One region of the Alteromonas gilva genome, then DNA from elsewhere that is predicted to be linked to it. Evidence: predicted binding sites of a transcription regulator. Region 1 holds the regulator's gene; each other region holds the start of a gene.
The links. The regulator LexA, encoded in region 1, represses DNA repair genes until DNA is damaged. The targets are predictions, from matches to a motif close to TACTGTATNNNNATACAGTA.
Positions count from the first base shown of each region.

Region 1 (2,207 bases):
TAGAAATAAACATGATGCCAAACACTATTACTGCTATTCCCACACAAATGGAGAACATCAGCATGTGCAAATCATAAACTTGCCCACTTATTTCCGTTGCACCCCGGCGCAGGTTTAGTGATGACACCTCACCGCTCGCGGCAGCCATCGCTGCCGTGCCGGTTAAAAGCAGGATCAGTGTTGTCCAGGCTTTCAGTATGCGTATCTCGAGTCGTTTCACTCGACACCTCCGTTAGACCTGAATTTACCCACAGCTTGCAACAATGCGAGTAAAAACCAAACTGGTCTGTATTGGTTGTTATTTGAACTGCCTTTTTAATGTTTTGTGCTTACTTTGTTATTTTATTGTTAAGCACTGTATAAGAATTACTCATTGTAGCCGTAACGTCCAGTTATTTTTCGCTAAAATTAAGATTACTGGCTATTTTTTGTTCAGGGAGGACTTTTTCGGCAGGTCAGGTTAGTAAGCTTTTACTAACTTAAATTTGCCGCGCAGGCGTCGAGTATTGCGCAGGAAAGGGGAGTTTGGTGCAGATAACACCCTCAAAGACAAAAAAACCGGCCAATGCCGGTTTCAAATAAAACGAAAAGTGAGCTTATCGGGACAGGCTGATTACATCCAATCCCCATTACGAATAACGCCTACCGCAATGCCCTCTATATTGAATGGCTGATTAGCGAGGTCGACTTTTATCGGCGCAAATTCGTCATTTTCTGCATGCAGAAGTACCTCACGACCACGCTTCTCGATGCGCTTTACGGTGACATCTTCATCGACCCGGGCAACCACCACCTGGCCATTGTGCACATCAACAGTGCGATGTACCGCCAGCAGGTCGCCGTCGAGAATACCAATGTCTTTCATACTCATACCATTCACGCGCAGCAGAAAATCGGCTTTAGGATGGAACAGGTCCGGATCAACCTTATAATGCATTTCCACATGTTCCTGGGCCAGAATAGGCTCTCCCGCCGCAACCCGGCCAATCAGTGGCAGGCCTTCTTCTTCGATCTGTTCGTCAAGGGGAATATTGAGTTTTATACCCCGTGATGTCCCCGGTAGTATTTCAATCACGCCTTTTTTCGCCAGCGCTTTTAAATGTTCTTCCGCAGCATTCGCAGAGCGAAAGCCTAACTCACGGGCAATTTCGGCCCGGGTGGGCGGCATGCCGGTATCCAGCATGGTAGATTTTATTAGTTCAAGTACTTCTTGTTGCCGGGGGGTTAGTGGACGCATAAACAGCCTGTTATTCCATACAGTTGTTAGCAGTATAACGCGCGCGACTAAAATGACAAGGTATTTGTGGTAGCGTTAGTGTCGGCATAGTTTGATTGTTCGGATCTTCAGCATTTTTTATGTTAGCTGCGTGTGTCCTTTAGTCGCCGTTGGTTCTGTTATGCCATGATTCAGCACACGCCTTTATTTTATAATAGTGCCACAACGATTGGTCGTGAAAGTATCGATTTTCGCTGGGTGGAGACTCCTCAACGATTACCCGATAGCCCTTTTCAGTTAATTTATCTGCATAGACCGAAGTCATACGCCAGTCTACCACCAGGTCCTTTTTACTGTATGCAATATAGATTGTTCGATTGTCGTCATGAGGTATTTTGCTTACCCACGCAATCGGGTTAAAAGGGGTTGGTGTGCGCAAGCTGTAGTCCTGAAACGGTAAGTTTCGATAAGGGGAATTCAAATCCAATGGCGCCGAAGAAATAATTGCGCAGTGTATAGGTTTTGAATAGAAAGACATCACTCCCGCAGCGATATTTCCAGGGTGTGAACCTCCTACAATGATTACAGACTCAGCTCCAAAGTCATCAACCAACTTCTCAACAGCCTTACTCATAATTTTTATACCATCACGAGTAAATGTCACTTCTTCGCGACCTGTGGAACCGTAGAAACCAGGTGGTGTTAAAGTTAACTGTGCTAACCCTGTATTTAAAGCGAATGTAGAAAGCCGTTTATCCGTTTTTACTAAGTCATTACCGTCAACATGCTCAATGCTATGTTTTATATGTGGTAAAGGGTATTTTTTAACGCTCAAAAAGCCGTCAGCTGACCTGAAGCTAACAATCAGTAATTTATTCCAGTTTGGGCGTTCAGAGACTTGTTTTGCACCGTCATATCCAAGCATCGTGAGGCTATAACCTTTGCCGTCACGAGTAACGCTGACTTTGTATAGAGTATCTGCATATTCAGG
Region 1 covers NZ_JAQQXP010000001.1:180,616-182,822, reverse strand. Annotated here, with positions in the region: gene coxB (cytochrome c oxidase subunit II) at 1-148, opposite strand, end outside; gene lexA (transcriptional repressor LexA) at 614-1,237, opposite strand; gene OIK42_RS00835 (alpha/beta hydrolase family protein) at 1,377-2,207, opposite strand, start outside.

Region 2 (2,207 bases), on a different contig from region 1:
AAAAAAAAGCCCATCCTAAAGGATGGGCAAACTATAAGAAGGCTTATAGGGGGAGTTTCCAACGGATAGTTGAAACCGTGGCAGCTAACGTTAAAGCACTTCCTCTGATTCAACGTCCTCTGGCTTAACTTTTTTGGTTAACAATAATTCTGCGCGGATCTTCTGCTCAATATCCTTTGCAATATCAGTGTTCTCTTGTAAAAACTTCACGACGTTAGCTTTACCCTGGCCAATTCGATCACCGTTGTAGCTATACCACGCACCGGCTTTATCCACCAATTTCTGCTTAACACCCAGGTCAATCAATTCAGCTTCTTTGCAAATTCCCTGACCATACATAATCTGGAACTCAGCTTGTTTAAAGGGCGGAGCCACCTTATTTTTAACTACTTTAACGCGGGTTTCGTTACCGACTACCTCATCGCCCTCTTTGATTGCGCCAATACGGCGAATATCTAATCGAACAGATGAGTAGAACTTAAGGGCGTTACCGCCAGTGGTGGTCTCTGGCGAACCAAACATTACACCAATCTTCATCCGGATTTGGTTAATGAATATGCAAAGCGTATTTGAGCGTTTAATATTTGCCGTTAACTTACGCAGTGCCTGAGACATTAAGCGTGCTTGCAAACCAACGTGTGAATCGCCCATATCACCTTCGATTTCAGCTTTGGGGGTCAACGCTGCAACAGAGTCAACAATCACCACATCAACAGCGCCAGAACGCACCAGCATGTCGCAAATCTCAAGTGCCTGCTCACCGGTATCAGGTTGCGACACCAGCAAGTCATCAATGTTTACGCCTAATTTCTCAGCGTAAATCGGGTCAAGGGCATGTTCGGCATCAACGAAGGCACAGGTTTTACCCACTTTTTGTGCTTCAGCGATAACCTGCAAAGTAAGGGTGGTTTTACCCGATGACTCAGGACCATAAATTTCCACCACCCGGCCACAGGGCAATCCGCCTATACCCAGCGCAATGTCTATGGTTAATGAACCGGTAGATATAGACTCGATATCCATTGCTTTATTGTCGCCCAAACGCATAATAGCGCCTTTACCAAATTGCTTTTCAATTTGACCGACTGCTGCTGTTAACGCTTTAGATTTATTGTCGTCCACCGATGTGTCCTCGTTATTTTTTACTGTCTGCGTAATCACTACATAAAAACGTTGGCAGCTACACTGCACATCAACTTGTGATACGCGAATTAATGACGTCATACTATACTGTATAGTTATACAGTGCAATATGCATTTTATCTTTTCTCTATTTCAACACACTCATTTTAAACTGCAACGAGTCTCTGGTGCAGTGTTGATACAGCAAATTCTATTGATTGGTTTCGTACTGCAGCCCTGTCTCCGGCAAATTGCTTAACCAGTGCGTCGCTGTTGCCATTTATCGTAAAGCCAAACCACACGGTGCCCACCGGTTTCGCCTCTGAACCGCCGCCCGGGCCCGCCACACCGCTAACCGCGACCGCGCACTGGGCACCTGCATTATGCGCCGCACCGATGGCCATTTCGGTCACCACCTGAGCCGACACCGCGCCATAGGCGGTTAACGAATCTTTGCTTACATTAACCAAATGCTGTTTTGCCTCATTCGCATAAGTCACCCAGCCTTGTTTGAACCAATCAGAACTGCCGGCCACAGATGTCAGTGCATAGGCAATCCCGCCGCCGGTGCAGGACTCAGCGGTGGTGAGCGTCCACTGTTTAGCGCGCAAGGCATCACCCACGGCTAAAATCTGTGCAGATAATCCATTTAAATCAAGTTGTGAGTGTGAAACAGTTGAAAATGGCTGACTCATAGCAATAATACATTCAGTATATAAAAGCGGTATTATGCCGTGGTCTGTTCACTAATCGCAAGCAACCAGCAAGCTGAGGCATTCTTGGAATCACACACTCCGATGATGCGCCAATATCTGAATATTAAGGCGCAGCACCCCAATATTTTACTGTTTTACCGCATGGGCGACTTTTATGAGTTGTTTTATGATGATGCCAAACGGGCGGCCGAGTTACTCGATATTTCGTTGACGGCCCGCGGCAAATCCGGCGGTGACCCTATTCCAATGGCCGGTGTGCCTTACCATGCCGTAGACAGCTATCTTGCCCGGCTGGTAAAAATGGGCGAGTCAGTAGCGATTTGTGAGCAAGTGGGCGATCCGGCCACCAGCAAAGGGCCGGTAGAGCGT
Region 2 covers NZ_JAQQXP010000003.1:386,774-388,980, reverse strand. Annotated here, with positions in the region: gene recA (recombinase RecA) at 91-1,122, opposite strand; gene OIK42_RS18030 (nicotinamide-nucleotide amidohydrolase family protein) at 1,290-1,817, opposite strand; gene mutS (DNA mismatch repair protein MutS) at 1,920-2,207, shown strand, end outside.
Region 2: recA (recombinase RecA) is a predicted target of LexA. The motif match lies at 1,229-1,248, and genes of this name have one in related genera.

Region 3 (2,207 bases), 2.8 Mb from region 1:
GGTTTTCTACCTGTTGCAAGCGCAGTGGGTCAATTTCTAACTGATCGCAATAGCCGCGCAATTCGTGGGCTGCTTCTTCTACCTGTATTGCCGCATCATTCAGCATCGACACAATTGGACTTAATGCCGGATCGTGATCCTGCAGATTACTCAACTTATCAATGCTGGTTTGTATGGCCGAGAGCGCATTAAACTCATCGGCTTCATAAAGGTGATAAAAACTATTTTGGGCTTCTTCAAGCAGAGTCTGGCCATTACTCAGGCGCTTGTGCTCAGCTTCCAGTTCACCAAATTCATCTTCACCCAGTGCGTATTCATCCAGCTCTGCTACCTGGTAGCTCAGCAATTGCTCGCGGTCGGTGCGTTGTTGGGCGGCTTGCTCTAGTGCTTTCAGCTCTTTGGCGAGCTCCTGCCAGGTACTGTAGCTCTCGGCGGTTGCCTGTAAAAGCTTATGGTGATTTGCAAAGTCATCTACCAGTTTACGCTGCACTTCATCTTTGAGCAGTTGCAGATGGGTGTTTTGACCATGAATAGCTAACAAATACTGGCCCAGGTGTTTTAACTGCTGTAAAGCCACAGGCACGCCGTTTATAAACGCTTTGGAGCGGCCTTCTTTAGAAATAAGCCGGCGTATAAAACAGGTATTTGCATCATCCTCGAGCACCAGTTCGTTTTCGTCCAGCCAGGCTCTGGCCAGCGGCGCATCCAACAGCGAAAAATAGGCAATAATTTCGGCTTTATCCGAGCCTTTACGTACTGCAGATGCCTCAGCGCGTTCACCTAAGCATAAACTTAACGCATCAATAGCAATCGATTTACCGGCGCCGGTTTCGCCGGTCACCGCTGTCATGCCTGACTCAAATGAGATATTGATTTCTTTTACAACAGCAAAATTCTTGACAGATAAGTGCGATAACATAAGCGTACTCGATAAATATACAGGTAGTGTAAATATATACAGTAATTTGTGAAATTTAAAGAGCTATGTTTGCTTTTTTTGTACGATGTTTGAGGAATTGAATAAGAAACAAAGATATCAATGAGTTGCCATGACGGTGCCACAGTAGTTTCGCATATTCAACTATGCCGCTGCTATATCGTTTAACTTAACCCTAAACCACAATAATCGCCACGGTGACTTGAAAGCTCATACTGTCAAAGTTAAAAATCTTCTTAACCAGCCTTTTGCATGAAAAAAAGCAAAATATAAGCTAATAGTTATTAGGTTGAGTCGGCTGTCCACATTTACCCTGTCGGATGTCAGAGGGAAAGACACCTATTCAACCCTGCAATTCCGCATTGTTGACAAAGTGCTTCTTGCTTACACAGGATAGGTATTTTTATTAATAACAATATGGCTTTTTGAAGTTGTATGGATGTTAATGAAAACAATGAGTTATGTTGTCTTTTGTGTTTGGTGCATTTTTAAAAAGTGTTGGAATGATTCAGTGTTTACGATAGTTTTGGGTGGCACGTGTTTGTTCCGAGCCCTTTAATCGTTTGGCCTAAAGTTTAATGGTGCTTGCTGGTTGATGCACGGTATTATATGGGTCTGTCGGGGTATGAGATGTCATCCCTAATGTAGGCTTAGAAATAGCGGGTGGTATTAAATGTCAGGCAGCGCATCAGAGATACTCATTGTTGACGATTCCTCAATTGATCTTCTTATTACTAAAGAAATACTCGGTGAAAACTACTCCTTTGTCGAAGCAAGTAACGGTCGTCAAGCCGTAGAATTGTGTTCGAGTGGGAAGCATCAACCAAGCGTAGTGTTGCTTGACGTTTCGATGCCCGATCTTAACGGTTACGAAACCTGCCTCCAAATTAAAGAGTGTGCAGGTTTTGAGCAAGTAGAAGTCATCTTTATAAGTGCTAACGACGCTATTGATGAAAAACGCCGAGGCTACGAAGTGGGCGGGTCTGACTATCTCATCAAGCCGGTTAATCCTGATGAGTTAAGACGAAAAGTAGCGCTTGCGGTAGAGCGTGCATCGACCCAGAAAAGTATTGAGGCACAGTCAAAAAGTGCGCTGGATACTGCAATGACTGCAATCGTCGACGCTGGTGAGCAAGGCAGTGTGGTGCATTTTTTGCGCGATAGTTTTAAGTGCGCAACTACGAAGAGCCTTGCCCAGGCTGTGATTGATGCCGCCACAAACCTGGGGCTTTCGAGTACGGTTCAAATCCGTACGCCCTGGGAGGTAATC
Region 3 covers NZ_JAQQXP010000001.1:3,002,328-3,004,534, reverse strand. Annotated here, with positions in the region: gene recN (DNA repair protein RecN) at 1-919, opposite strand, end outside; gene OIK42_RS13250 (response regulator) at 1,611-2,207, shown strand, end outside.
Region 3: recN (DNA repair protein RecN) is a predicted target of LexA. The motif match lies at 944-963, and genes of this name have one in related genera.

Region 4 (2,207 bases), on a different contig from region 1:
GAATGCACGATAACTTCAGTCTGATCGTTCATCGCACTTACCTCAGCCAGGCCCATACCTGCTTTGATACCAGCGTCTACCGCCGCTTTTGAGCATTGGATAACAGTGTTTGTCTCATTATTAACGACCACGACAGTTTGCGCTGAATTGTGCTGCAGCACTTCAAACTGATCGAGTTGTAAACGCGGGAAATACACATAAAGCCACTGCATGGTGTCAGCCCACCTGATGCAAAGCGGTATCAGCGTCGTCAGCGTATTTTGCAAAGGCTTCGGCAATGGCCTGGTTCGTCATTGGCAAAGGGTTGTTGATCACAATATTGTCCAGAGGCCAGGCGCCGGTCACCCGATATATGTTTATGTGCCAGGCAGATTGTCTATAACGTAATTCAAAATCCAGACTGACCGGCAGGGTCAACGAGGTGGTTCCCGGGCGGCTAAAAACGATGACCAGGCAGTCATATTGCCTGGCTAATACCTGCAGGCGGCGGGCTGCTTTTATAGACAGCTGATCAAAATACATGATCAGGCAAGTACAGGCCTGGCTCCGCAATGCTTGTTCGCAAACCCACAAAGTATCAGTGTCATTGCCACAATGAATCACCCAGGATTGCTGACCAAACGCTTGTTGGCTCAGCCAGTTGGTGTTGAATGCCAATGCACCACGCTGTAGCCACAAAATGCGCTTTTTCGATGCTGCTTTGTCGCTGATCAACGGTGTAATAAGACTCATCTCGCCACACCCCGGGAGCACTCTGAGGCGAATGAGTCCGGCAGCCGGCGCACCGCCGACACAGGCTTGGTCGAGTTTTTTATGACCAAAAGCTATCCGCCTGCCCTGATGTTCGGCTGCAGGTTGCTCTCTCCCCCTAAAAATAAGCGGGTGTTTGGTTAGCGAGTTAAGCGATGAAGACATAAAATAATTACTGTATATATGTACAGTAATTGTAGTCAAAAAAAACGCCTTTGCAAAGAGGCGTTCATGGGTTTTTAAACATAGCGGTGGGGACTGGTATAGCCCTGAGTAACTAGCTTGCTGACGTGCTTTCCGTTTTAGTAGGCGGAAAACTCAGGCCTTTACAGGCTACAATAAAGCCATCCAGGGTATTTTTACTCCACGCCATGCGAATATCGCTGGGTTGTTCCTTGACGATCTCGCGCAATTGCTCGAGCGTTACTTCACTGTCTTTTAAGGCGGTTTTTAACGCTTCTTCAACTGACATTCCTCTGTCCATACAGTACACCGCCACAGCGCTGATCTTTTCGAACATAGGATGAAGCACTTCGAAAGGCTTATTGCTGATAAGCCCGCGTTTATGCGAAGACTCCAGGCGCTCAAGCAAAAAGCTCTGTATTTGCTGAGACAGCACAACCATACTGCCACTGGCATGATTCATGCGACGCGTGTTGGCTCTCAGGTTGTTCTCACTGATGAGGAGTTGCTTTTGTAAGTTTTGAATTTTAAATCCAAAAAACACCAGTAAAACCACCAGTGCTGCAAAGATTGCAAATGTAATCATGCAAGGTACTTCCTATTATTTGTTCCGATGCAGTGCTACAAACGGTTATTCTTTGGGTGTATAAATTGGCCTCGGAAAGGCGGTTACTTTGTTCGACAGCTCGGTGATTTTCGCTGAGCCTTGTTTTTTTACTGCATCGATCCGCAGAACATTGTGCATTGGAATAAATGTACTGGTGACGTCGGCAAATTCTGTTTTCAGCTTATCATGCGACGGATCAACTACAATTTGACTGTGATTATCCCATACAAAGTCGCCAATCTCGACAAAACCAAACAAACCGCCTTGTGAAACCTCTCTAACGTAAAGCTCGTAATGCTCGCCATTACTGACAAACTGTACTCGATAGAGTGTACTGTTATCGGCCATGAATTTTCTCTGTAAATGCGTTATACACTAAGGTAGGCGATTATAAAGGGTTCGTGCCGGATGCTCTACTCCGGATCGATATTATATCGGTTGATCGTTTAACGCATAATTGGCTGCAGCAATGCCCGGGTGGCGATATGCAGCTCTTCTTTGCTGTCGGCTAATATACTGTTAATCGCAAAGCCTTGTACAAAGCTGGTAAGTTGTAACGCAACGGCTTCAATATTGATATCACCGCGAACGGTGAGTTGTCGCTGGGCTTGTTCCAGACAACCAATAAAAGCCAGCTGTAGTCGATCCAAATAATGCCGGCCTTTGG
Region 4 covers NZ_JAQQXP010000002.1:6,659-8,865, forward strand. Annotated here, with positions in the region: gene OIK42_RS13770 (Y-family DNA polymerase) at 1-212, opposite strand, end outside; gene OIK42_RS13775 (ImuA family protein) at 217-915, opposite strand; gene OIK42_RS13780 (hypothetical protein) at 1,028-1,519, opposite strand; gene OIK42_RS13785 (DUF1820 family protein) at 1,565-1,888, opposite strand; gene OIK42_RS13790 (TetR/AcrR family transcriptional regulator) at 1,987-2,207, opposite strand, start outside.
Region 4: OIK42_RS13775 (ImuA family protein) is a predicted target of LexA. The motif match lies at 924-943, and genes of this name have one in related genera.